DNA from 2 places in the Lentzea sp. NPDC092896 genome. Region 1 is predicted to be linked to the other one. Evidence: riboswitches for the same ligand, from Rfam matches in the RefSeq annotation. Region 1 holds a riboswitch; the other holds the start of a gene.
The links. A riboswitch is a leader RNA that binds a small molecule or an ion and turns the genes downstream of it on or off. The one in region 1 is predicted to bind cobalamin.
Positions count from the first base shown of each region.

Region 2: it holds a riboswitch for cobalamin, as region 1 does, so the genes downstream of both, ACIQF0_RS21850 (putative cobaltochelatase) here and ACIQF0_RS10120 (prenyltransferase/squalene oxidase repeat-containing protein) in region 1, are expected to answer to the same signal.

Region 1 covers NZ_JBIVPX010000001.1:2,284,687-2,290,532, reverse strand. The annotation lists gene ACIQF0_RS10135 (ABC transporter substrate-binding protein) at 1-387, opposite strand, end outside; gene ACIQF0_RS10130 (hypothetical protein) at 384-1,223, opposite strand; gene ACIQF0_RS10125 (hypothetical protein) at 1,223-3,682, opposite strand; cobalamin riboswitch at 3,766-3,907, opposite strand; cobalamin riboswitch at 3,978-4,104, shown strand; gene ACIQF0_RS10120 (prenyltransferase/squalene oxidase repeat-containing protein) at 4,137-5,138, shown strand; gene ACIQF0_RS10115 (ribonucleotide-diphosphate reductase subunit beta) at 5,193-5,846, opposite strand, start outside.
Region 2 covers NZ_JBIVPX010000004.1:194,714-200,559, reverse strand. The annotation lists gene cobO (cob(I)yrinic acid a,c-diamide adenosyltransferase) at 1-240, opposite strand, end outside; gene ACIQF0_RS21850 (putative cobaltochelatase) at 304-2,208, opposite strand; cobalamin riboswitch at 2,246-2,382, opposite strand; gene ACIQF0_RS21845 (threonine aldolase family protein) at 2,413-3,372, opposite strand; gene ACIQF0_RS21840 (helix-turn-helix domain-containing protein) at 3,383-3,889, opposite strand; gene ACIQF0_RS21835 (zinc-binding alcohol dehydrogenase family protein) at 3,974-4,807, shown strand; gene ACIQF0_RS21830 (hypothetical protein) at 4,791-5,846, opposite strand, start outside.

The sequences.
Region 1 (5,846 bases):
CCCGGCGTGCCAGTACGACCAGTAGGCCGCCGCGGGAGGGGTGTCGACGCACAGCTCGCGGTAGCCGGCGCGGCCGTTGATCGGGATCTGGTCCGCGGCGGCGGGTTTGTTCTCGACGCGGCAGAGGAACGCCTCGCCCCACCGCTGCACCCCGGCGACCTGGAAACCGGCGCCCTTCAGCGCGTCCAGGCCGGTGCCCGCGGTGGTCTGCGGGTTGCAGCGCACGATCGCGTCGCCTCCGAGCTGCTGGAAGTCGACGACGACGGTCACGCCCCGGTCGTCCTTGCAGAAGCCCGGATGGCCCTTGCTGTGGTCGATCGCGTGCACGACGGGTGCCACCGCCACCGTCAGGAACGTGGCGGCGGCCAGTGCCGCGAGCCTCCTCATTGGACGGTCAGGGTGGCGGACGAGTACACCGTCACCCCGTTCCCGGTCGCGGAGATGATGTAGGTGTACGTGCCGGTCGCCGTGGGCGTGATGTTCTGCGTGCCGCCGGGCGTCGCGAGCGAACCGGACCAGCTACCACCACCACTGGCCGGGGAGACCGACGACGCGCTGACCGACGTGGCGTTGGCCGAGGTCCAGGTGAGGGACGTGGTCTGGCCGAGGGTGATCTTGCGGTCCAGGTCGTTGATCGACAGGGCCGCGGTCGGGTTGCTCACGTTCACCGCCGGGTTCGTCGGCGTCACGCCCGGGACCGGGTTCGTGCCGGCCGACTTGTTGAGCGAGAACGACCATCCCTCGAAACCGCCGGGGATCACGTTGCGGTTCAACGCGCCGTAGCTGCTGTAGGTCCAGGTCGAGCCGGAACCGTCGGCGTGCCAGTAGCCCCAGTACGCGGAGCCGGGCGGAGTGTTGAAGCAGCCCTCCTTGTAGGTCGGGTTGCCGGTGACCGGGATGTTCTCCGTCGACGTCGGACGGCCGCCCACCCTGCACACGAACCCGAGGCCCCACTTGACCGTGCCCGCGACCGCGATTCCCGCGTCCTGCAACGCCTTGATGCCGGTGCGGTCGGTGCCGGGAGCGGCGTTGGGCGAGCAACGCGTGATCGTCGGCGCGGCCACCCCGCCGTTGCCGTCCAGTTCCTGGAAGTCGACCACGATCGTCGTGCCGCTCAACGCGTCCGCGCCGGTGCAGATGCCGTCGTAGCCCGCGGCACTGGCAGGAGCGGGCGCGACGACCAGTCCGGTGAGGACCACCGCGGCGGCGAGAACTCTCTTCATCACTGAACCCCCTGGGAGAGACGACGGCGAAGCAGCAGAACGAGACCGGCGAGCACCATGGCGCCGCCGAGTGCGAAGTAGGACCACAGCGGCGGGTGCCGTGGAGCGTTCTGGGCGACCAGCGCGGGGACCGGCTTGGCGTCGGCCAGGGGCAGTCGCACCACCGGTGACAGCGGAGAACCGTTCGCGCTGATCCACGATCGGCCCGCGATGCCTTGTGCGGCAACGAGACTCGTGGCGAAGTCGGTCGTGCCGTCACCGCCGGACACCCGCGCCAGACCACCGTCGGCGAGCACCATTCCGCCGATCGTCTTCGCGGTACCGCTCACGTCCAGGCCCGCTGCCTGGCGAGCACCCGCGACCGAGGCGCTCAACGCGATGGAGGGCGCGCCACCGTCGTCATCGACCATGCCCTTGCCGTTCGGCTTGGCGCCGAGCAACGAGATCGCCTTCACGAACGCGGCCGCGCGCTCCTTCGACCACTCGGCCGGGGCCTGGGCGACGGGCGCGTCCTCGGTGAACGGCCTGCTGTTCAGCGCGGTGACCGCGGCGGCGGTGGAGGCGAGATCGCCGTCCTCGCAGTCCGCGTCGTCCATGCGTTCCGGGAACGTGCCGTCCTCGCACTGACGGGCGGCCAGCGCCTCGATCGCCTGGCCGGGGTCGGCGACGGTGGCGAGCACCGCCCAGGTGTGGCGGCGGACGGAGTCCGCGGAGTCCGCGAACGAGCCGGTGTCGGTGAACAGACCGTCCGCGCCCCGCAGTGCCGCCAGGTCGGCGCGCAGCCGGTTCGCGAGGTCGTCGGACTTCTGGAACTGGGCGAGGACGACGAGTTTCGCGAGCGGTTCGGCGTAGGCGGCCTCACCGGTCTCCTGCCCGGCGCCGTGCGCGTAGGCGTTGACCGCGTCCGGCGTCAGCAGGAACTCCGAGGCCTTCTTCGCGGCGTCCGGCTGCTCGCCCAGCGCGTGCAGGGCCAGCACCAGGTCCGCGGTCGCGTCGTAGTCGACGTAGGTCCTGTCGTTCTCGGTGACCTCGACGTGGTCGCCGCGCACGAGCTTGTTGGCCAGGTACGCGCCGAGCTTCGCGGCGGACGTCTTCGCGGCCGGTTGCACGGTCTTCGGCGCCGGGGCGGGCTGGCGGACCACGGCCTTCGGTTTGGTCGTCGGTGTGGGCGCTCTGACGGTGGTGGTCTCGGTCTTGGTGTGCACCGGTGGTGGCGTGGTGCCCTGTGCCGCCGTGGTCGTAGTCGTCGCCGGGGTGCTGCTCGCGGTGGTGGTCGGGGTCGGCTCGGGCACGTCGCCCTTGGCCAGCGCGTACAACCCGATCTGCGACAACCCGAGCGAGGCCTGCGCGCTCGCCCTGATCCACGTGTCGATGCCGGAGATGCCGCCGGTGCGCGCCGCCTGGTACGAGGCCGGGTCGTACGCGATCGCACCGATCTGCCCGGCCAGCGCGGTACCCGAGTCGGACGCGCCGGCCTGTGCGGACTTCAGGAACTCGACGCCCCTGCCGACCTCAGCACCCGCGCCGCCCGCGTCCGCGAGCGCCTGCACGATCAGGCCGGTGCTGTTGGTGTTCGGCGCCTCGGTCCCGACACCGCCACCCCAGCCACCACCGGCGGACTGGTTGTTCTTCAGCCACGTCACGGTCCTCGCGATCGGCTCGTCGAGCCCGGCCGCCCCGGCGCGCTTCGCCGCGAGCATGGCCGACAGCGCGAGGCCCGTCGCGTCACCGTCCGGCGCCGACGAGCCGTCGGCCTTCCCCTCGTCACAGGAGGACACCTTGAGGCCCTCAGGTCCCTGGACGTACCCGAAGAAGATCCGGAAGTAGCCCTCGGAACACTGCTGCGTCACCATCTTGTCGATGGCGGGCTGGTCGTTCTCCCCCGCCACCGCCAGGCCGATCACGGCGAGGGACTGGCCGAACATGTTGGCGTTGTTGTTCACCATGTCCGCCCACTCGGGGTTCTTCGAGTAGTCGCTGATCCGGCCGGCGTCGACGCCCGAGCGCCGGATCGCCGCCTTCGTCTCGGCGACCATGTCGTGGCCGTCGAAGGCACGCGGATCACGGCCGGAGATCTGCGCGGCGAGCAGGGTCTTGGCCACCGCGCCGCCGACGACGATCTGGTCGAAGCCCTGGCCGGGAGCGAGGCCGTCCCAGGTGAAGTAGTCGGTGACGTGTCCCTGGTCGTCCAGGAACTTCATGATCGGCTCGGCGAGCGCGCCGTCACCGGAGGCGTGCATCGCGAAGACCAGGTCGAGCATCAGGCCGTGGTCGGGCAGCTCGCCGCCGAGCGGGTTCTCCAGGGTGCCGTCGGGTCGCAGCTGGTGGGAGAGCCACACGGAGCTGGAGTGGGCGGCGTCGCGATCTCCCGCGGCGGCCGCGGTTCCGGCGATCGTCGTGGCGATCAGGCCCGCGCCGACGGCGAACGCCAGTGCGGCCAGGCTCCTGCGCCGGGTCATTTCTCTCCCCCTCCTCGTGCTGCTCGAGGAGAGGAGACGACGCGGGGCGCCGGCAGCCACCCCTGCGTTTCGCGACAGCGGTCGGTCCGTTCACCCCGCCCGGATGGTGACCCGACTCGCCACTGAAACCAGTGGCCCACGGTTGCGCGACAGTGCCGGATTCCGACCGGCTTCCCCGTCACGGGCGAGGTATGAAGTTGTCGAGCCGAGCGAGGTTAACACCTGGAAACCGCTGTTCGGCACCGCCTTCGGGGTCGGAGGCGAGCGTCACATCCGTACCCGGTACGGGGCCTTGCGCGGCATGAGAACCTGTTGGGCGTTCAGCGCGGCGCGGGGGAAGTCCGGTGAGAATCCGGCGCTGTCCCGCAACGGTGTGCCCTCCGCGGCAAGCCCGGTCACCCGCATCGCGCGGTGTTCACCAACTCCTGTCGTGGAAGTGCGGGAAAGGGTTCTCATGAGACGTCTGGTGCTCGCTGCTGTCCTGATGCTGGGCATTGGCACCGCTGCCACCCCCGCGGTGGCGGCCACGCACAACAAGTCCGGCGCCGCCGCGGGCTGGCTCGCCCGGCAACTGGTCGACGGCGAACGGTTCGAGGCCGACTTCGGCGGCCAGAAGTTCCCCGACCAGGGCCTGACGATCGACGCGATCTTCGCGTTCGCCGCCGCCCGTTCCTCGGACACCAACGCCGAGAAGGCCATCACGTGGCTGGCGAAGCCGGAGATCACCACCGGCTACGTCGGCTCCGGCACCGAGGCCTACGCGGGCGCGCACGCCAAGCTGTTGCTGGCGGCGAAGGTGCGACACAAGAACGGCAACGCTTTCGGCGGTGTCGACCTGGAAGCCGGTCTGCGCGGCCTGCTCGCGCCGTCGGGGAGGTTCTCCGACCGGTCGGACTTCGGTGACTTCTCCAACGCCTTCACCCAGTCCCTGGCGCTGATCGCCCTCGACCGCACGCCGGCCGGCTCGCCCGCGTCGGCCAAGGCCTTCCTCGCCGGAACCCAGTGCCCCGACGGGGGTTTCCCGCTGAACTTCGGTCAGACCCCGTGCGCCAGTGACGTCGACTCGACCGCGCTGGTCGTGCAGGCGTTGCGCGCCACCGGTGACAACGTCAACGCCGCCGAAGGCACCGCCTGGCTCGCGTCGAAGCAGAACGCCGACGGCGGTTTCTCCGTCGGCGCCAACGCTTCCAACGCCAACAGCACCGGCCTGGCCGCGCAGGCGCTGGCCGGTCACCGCCCTGCGGCCGCGACGCAGGCGCGTCAGTTCCTGCGTTCGCTCGCGGTCGGCTGTGCGGGTGCCGTCGCGGACCGAGGCGCGATCGCCTACGACGCAACGGGATTCGACCAGGCGACCGCTCCACGTGCCACGGCTCAGGCGGTGCTCGGCCTGACCGGGGTCAAGCTCGCGAACCTCGACGGCGGAGGCAACCCCGCCGCGCCGACGCTCGCCTGCTGACGAAGCGGTGCCCCTGACCGGAGTTCCCGGCCAGGGGCACCGCACCCGCACGACTCAGAAGTCCTCGTCGAACGCCACCGTGCCGGTCACACCGACCTGGTAGGCCGAAACCCGGCGCTCGAAGAAGTTCGACAGCTCCTGCACGTCCTGCAGCTCCATGAACGCGAACGGGTTCTTGGAACCGTAGATCGGCTCGATGCCGAGCACCTGCAGCCGCCGGTCCGCGACATGCTCCAAATAGGACCGCATGTCCGCCACCGACATGCCGGCGACACCGCCGCCGAGCAGGTCCTCCGCGAACTGCACCTCGGCGTCGACGGCCTCGCGCAGCATCTGCTTGACCTCCTCGTACAAGGAGTCGTCGAACAGGTCCGGCTCCTCGCGGCGCACGGTGTCCACGACGTCGAACGCGAACGCCATGTGCATCGACTCGTCGCGGAACACCCAGTTGGTGCCCGACGCGAGGCCGTTCAAGAGCCCGCGCGACCGCAGGAAGTAGACGTAGGCGAAGGCGCCGTAGAAGAACAGGCCCTCGATGCACGCCGCGAAGCAGATCAGGTTGAGCAGGAACGACCTGCGGTCCTCCCGCGACTCCAGCCGCTTGAGGTCCGAGATCGAGTCGATCCACTTGTAGCAGAACTCGGCCTTCGCGCGGATCGACGGAATCGTCTCCACGGCGGCGAACGCCTCGATGCGGTCGTTCTCGTC
Region 2 (5,846 bases), on a different contig from region 1:
GTCGTGCAGCTTGCCGAGCGCCTTGAACGCGGACTCCTCGCCGACCTTCCACTTGGCGGACTTCACGAACTGGAACACGCCGATGTCCCAGCCCTGGTTCCAGCCGCGCAGCGCCATGCCGAACGCCGACGTCGACTTCCCCTTCATCTCACCGGTGTGCAGCATCAGCAGCGGCCGGTTGCGGCGCTGGCGGGTGGTCAGGCCGTCCTTCGGCACCTCGGTGGGTTGTCCTTGAGGCACTGGGATTCTCCTTGCTCGTTGGTCGCTGCTCCGCAGACTCCGGCGAGTTCGCCGGACGCGAACTCACGCGGCCCGGACGACGCCGGCGAGGTGGTCGGCGCTGAGCTGGTCGAGCTTCACGCAGGTGCCCTGCAACGCCTCGGCGATCTTCTGCGCGAGGCCGAGCCGGACGTGGCCCTGTTCGCAGTCGACGACCACGACGGCGGTCTTCTCCAGCAGGGTGGCGGCCTTGAGCGCGTCCTTGGTCGGGTCGCCGCCCAGGCCGGACGACGTCGCGCGGCCGTCCGTGAGCAGCACGACGAGCGGGCGCTTCTGCGGGTCGCGCATCCGTTCGATCTCCAGGACGCGGTGGGCCTTCAGCAGGCCGTCCGCGAGCGGGGTCCGGCCTCCGGTGCGCATCTTCTTGAGGCGGGTGGCCGCCGCGTCCACGGAAGTCGTCGGGGGCAGAGCGACTTCGGCGGTCTGGCCGCGGAACGTCACCACGCCGACCTTGTCCCGGCGCTGGTAGGCGTCGCGCAGCAACGAGATCACCGCGCCGCTGACGGCCGACATCCGCTTCTGCGCCGCCATCGAGCCGGAGGCGTCGACGACGAACAGGACGAGGTTCGACTCCTTGCCCTCCCTGACCGCCTTGCGCAGGTCGGAGGCGGTGAGCAGCAGTCCGGGGCCACTGCGGCCACGTGCTCGTTGGTGGGGCGCGGCGTTCGTGAGCGTGTCGACCAGGTGCAGCCCGTTGCCGTCCACTTTGGACGACCGGACGATCCGGCCGGTGCGCGCGCGGGCCCTCGAACGCTTGCCGGGCGCGCCTTCGCCGACGCCGGGAACCTCCAGCAGCCGCGCCTTGAACGCGGGCGAGGGTTCCGGCGCAGGACTGTCGCTGGGCGCGTTCCCGTTGCCCTTCGGGCCTTCCTGCGGCTCGGGCAGCTCACCGCCGCCGGGGCCGTCGTCGTCCGGGCCTTCCTCCGGCTCCTCCGCGTGCTCGGCGGCCTGCTTCATCGCGTCCTCGAGCTGCTGCTCCTCGATGCCGGGCTCGTCGAACGGGTCGCGCCGCCTGCGGTGCGGCAGGGCGAGCCGGACGGCGGTCTCGACGTCGGTCTCCTCGACGGTCTCGGCGCCTCGCCACGCCGCGTGGGCGGTGGCGGCACGGGCGACCACGAGGTCCGCGCGCATGCCGTCGACCTCGAAAGCCGCGCAGACAGCGGCGATCCGGCGCAGCTCACTGTCCGGAAGGGACACTTGCGGCAGCTTCTGCTTGGCGTCGGCGATCTGCTGCTTGAGCTTCGCGTCCTCGGCCTCCCACTTGGCCGCGAACGTCACGGGGTCGGCCTCGTAGGCGAGCCGGCGCCGGATCACCTCGGTGCGCACGCTCACGTCCCGCGCCGCCTTCACCGCCACGGTCAGCCCGAACCGGTCGAGCAGCTGCGGCCGCAGCTCGCCCTCCTCGGGGTTCATGGTGCCGACCAGCAGGAACTGCGACGGGTGCGAGACCGACACGCCCTCGCGTTCCACGTGCGCGCGCCCCATCGCGGCGGCGTCGAGCAGCAGGTCGACCAGGTGGTCGTGCAGCAGGTTGACCTCGTCGACGTAGAGCACGCCGCGATGCGCCGCCGCCAGCAGCCCGGGCTGGAACGCCCGCACGCCCTCGGTCAGCGCCTTCTCCAGGTCGAGCGACCCGACCAGCCGGTCCTCGGTGGCGCCGACGGGCAGTTCGACGAGCTTGGCCGGTCGACGGTCAACGCCGTCGTGCGGCCCGTCGGGGCAGTCGGTGCTGCCGGGCACGCAGCCGAACCGGCAGCCTCGCGACACGTCCAGTTCGGGCAGGAGCGCGGCGAGGGCACGCACGATGGTCGACTTCGCGGTCCCCTTCTCGCCGCGGACCAGAACGCCGCCGATGCCGGGATGAACGGCGTTCAGCAGCAGGGCAAGCCGGAGGTCGTCATGGCCGACGACAGCCGAAAAGGGGAACATGCTCGGCGAAGTCCTTCCTCGGGTGTCCACGCCCGCGGTCGGTGATCAAGAGGGGAACGAGTTCCTGACTCCCGGTTCTCTCACTACCGGTCACAGTCGCGGGACGGCGCCGGATTCGCACCGGCTTCCTCGCACTCCCCTCACAGCCCCGGCATCGTCGCATTTCGCACCGCCGGGTCCAACAGCCAGGTGAGCGACGTCGCCCTAGATCAGGCTCTGGAACTCCGCCCAGGCCTCCGCGACCTCGTCCGCCGTCCACTCCAGCGCGGGCTCGGCGATCGTGATCTCGTTCTTCGCGAGCAGGCCGTCGCGCCAGAAGTTGCCGAGGAACTTGCCGCTCACCTCGGTCAGCCGCTTCGGGTCGCCGGGCAGGTGCAGCGCGAACTGGTGGGTGTGCGGCTCCGGCAGGCCCATGGCGGACGCCACGACCTTGGCGTGCTCCACGTAGGTGCCCAGCCGGGGCAGCACGGTGTCCAGGCCGTGCAACGCGGACAGCGCCGCCGGCCACTGCTGGAACAGCATGCCGCCGTACCGGTGCCGCCACACCCGTGCCTGGTCGACGAAGTCCTGGGTGCCGGCGAGCGCCGCGCCGGAGATGCCTTCGAGGGACTTGTAGAACGACACGTAGACCGAGTCGAACAGGCCCGCGATCTCGGGCAGCGGCTTGCCCAGGCCGAAGGTGCTCTCCCACAGTCGCGCGCCGTCGAGGTGCACGACCGCGTCTCGTTCGCGCGCGGCGTCGACCAGCGACGTCAGCTCGTCCCACGTCGGCAGGACGAACCCCCTCTCGCGGTCCGGGACCTCCAGCAGCAGTGTCCCGTACGGCTCGGGGCAGGTCGCGACCTCGGAATTCTCGACCTTGATCGGTCGCAGGCCGGACAGCACGGTCAGCGCGTCGTCCTCGTGGTTCAGCGGATGCGCCTGCGAGTGCATCGCGACGATCGGGTTGTGCGTGCGGTCGGCCCAGCAGCGCAGGGCGATCTGCTGCGCCATGGTCCCGGTCGGCACGAACAGCGCCGCCTCGGTGCCCAGCAGTTGTGCGACGCGGGTCTCCAGCGCGCCCACCGGGCCGCCATCGCCGTAGCGGTCGGGGTCGACGTCCGGCACCGGGCCGAGCCTCTCCAGGAGCGTCTTCTTGCGGGTTCCGGAGAGCTGTCGGTTCATCACCCAGGCATCAAACCTCAGCGGCGAGCGTGTCCGCGAGCGAGATAACGCCCGCCCGGATCTCGGCCGCCGTCATGCCCTGGGCCAGCAGGAACTCGATGTGCTCGCCTCGCAGCACGGCCAGCACGGTGTGCGCCTTGAACGTCGAGCCGACCAGCCGGGCCAGCCGCTCGACGGTGATCCGGAAGTTGCCCTCGCAGCTGCGGACCGTCGTCCGTTCCACGGCGATGACCAGCGGCAACGACGCCAGCACGTGGTCGAACAGGGTGCCGGCGAACTCTCCGGCGGAGCGGCACTCCAACGACGCGGTCTGAATCCAGGAGGCAGCGGTGGCGTCGACCACGGCGCCCACCAGGCCCGCCTTGTCGCCGAACCGCCGGAACACGGTGCCCTTGCCGACGCCCGCCGCGACAGCCACGTCGTCCACCGACACGGCGTCGATGCCGCGCTCGCCGATCAGCCGGGTGGCGGCGGCCAGGATCGCGGCCCTGTTGCGGGCGGCATCGGCACGTTCCAACGAACTCTCCCTTGACACAAGCGGACCGGCAGTCCGTATTCTAGCAACCGGACCAGCGGTCCGCTTATCCAGGGGAGGCAGCGAATGAAGGCAGTGCGGTTCCACGAGTTCGGCGGGCCCGAGGTGCTGAAGGTCGAGGAGGTCCCGGACCCGACCGGCGACACGCTCGTCGACGTCACCGCGATCGGCCTCAACTACGGCGAGACGGTCATCCGCCGGGGCAAGGGCAGGGAGCTGTTCCCGTGGTACCCAGGGCCGTCGCTCCCGGTCGTCCTCGGCTCGGAAGTCGTTGGCATCACAGGAGAAGGCCGACGGGTCATGGGCGTGCCGCGCGGCGGCGCCTACGCCACGAAGGCCGTCATCGAGAACCCGATCGACGTGCCCGACGGCGTGAGCGACCACGAGGCTCTCGCCCTGCTCCTGCAGGGCACCACGGCGGTCGCGGCGGTCAAGGCCGCCCGCATTCAGCCGGGCGACCGGGTGCTCGTCGAGGCGGCGTCCGGTGGCGTCGGCGGTCTGCTCGTGCAGCTCGCGGAACGGGCGGGTGCGACCGTGCTCGCTGCGTCCAGCAAGGGCGGTCTCGGCTACGACTGGGATGACCTGGACCCGGTCGACGTCGTCTTCGAGTCCATCGGCGGCGCGGTCGGGAAACGCGCGTTCGAGCTGCTCAACGATGGCGTCGGCCGCATGGTCGTGTTCGGCTACGCGAGCGGCGAGCCGTTGGACGTCACCGCGAGCGACATCTTCCGCAAGGGCGTCGCGGTCATGGGACTGCCCCGCGACACCACGCCAGAAGAGGTGTTCGAGCTCCAGCTCAAGCCGAACCTCGGCGGCGTCTACCGGCTCGACGAGATCGCCGAGGCGCACAGGGCGCTCGAAGCCCGCACCACGACGGGCAAGCTCATCGCGCGACCGTGACCGACTTGGGCGCGCGGAACGACAGCAGCTGAAGCCACTCCGGCTCCGAGCGGTCCAGCCGCAACGACGGCTCGTGCTCGGCCACCGTCCGCAACGTCACCGCGGCCTCCAACCGAGCCAGCCCGGCGCCGAGGCAGAAGTGCCGGCCGTAGCCGAACGCCAGGTGCCGAGGATCGGTTTCCTTACCGCTCAACAACAACACGAGCTCCGCACCGGCAGGCACGCGCACACCGGACAGCACGACCTCACGCGCGGTCAGCCGCCGCCACGTCACCACGGGCGTTTCGGTCCGCAGCACGTCCTCGACGAACGCCTCGGCCACACCCGGCGACCCCAGACGCGCCCACAACGCGCGGTCCTGCAACGCACGGCGCAACGCCGTGGACAACAACTGGGTCGTCGTCTCCTGGCCCGCGATCAGCAGGAAGTAGCAAAGGCCGGCGGAGTCCTCAGCGGACACTCCGGCATCGGCCAGCGCGCAGAACAACTCGCCGTCGCGGGCGTGGTAGCGCTTGATCAGCCACTGGTGGAAGTCGCCGACGTCGTCGACCAGCTCCAGCTGCCGTTCCCGCGAGATGTCGCCCCAGAAGAACTCCAGCGACCCGGAGCTCCAGCGCTTCAGCGTCGGGATGTCGACGTTCTCCAGCCCGAGCAGGTCCATCAGCACGATCGCGGGCAGGTCCCACGCGAGCGAGCGCACGAGATCCGTGCCACCCAGCCGTTCCAAAACCAGAGATCGGATGCGAGGCTCCGCAGCGGCAACGCGGACCGGCGTGAAGAACGACGCGACGAGACGGCGCAATTGAGCGTGTGACTCGGAACCGTTGTTCGCCAACGTCGGCGGCAAGGAAAAGCGGGCGCGAACCAGCGAACGCAACGCGGCCGTGCCCACCGGGGTCACGGCGGTCAGGGCGTTGTCGGGCAGGTAGGTGACCGGATCGGCCAGCACGGCGCGCACGTCCTCGTAGGCCGACACCACCCAGCGGCCGCCGAGGAACTGCACCGGCGAGGTGAGTTCGGCGCGCGTGAAGGTGAACAG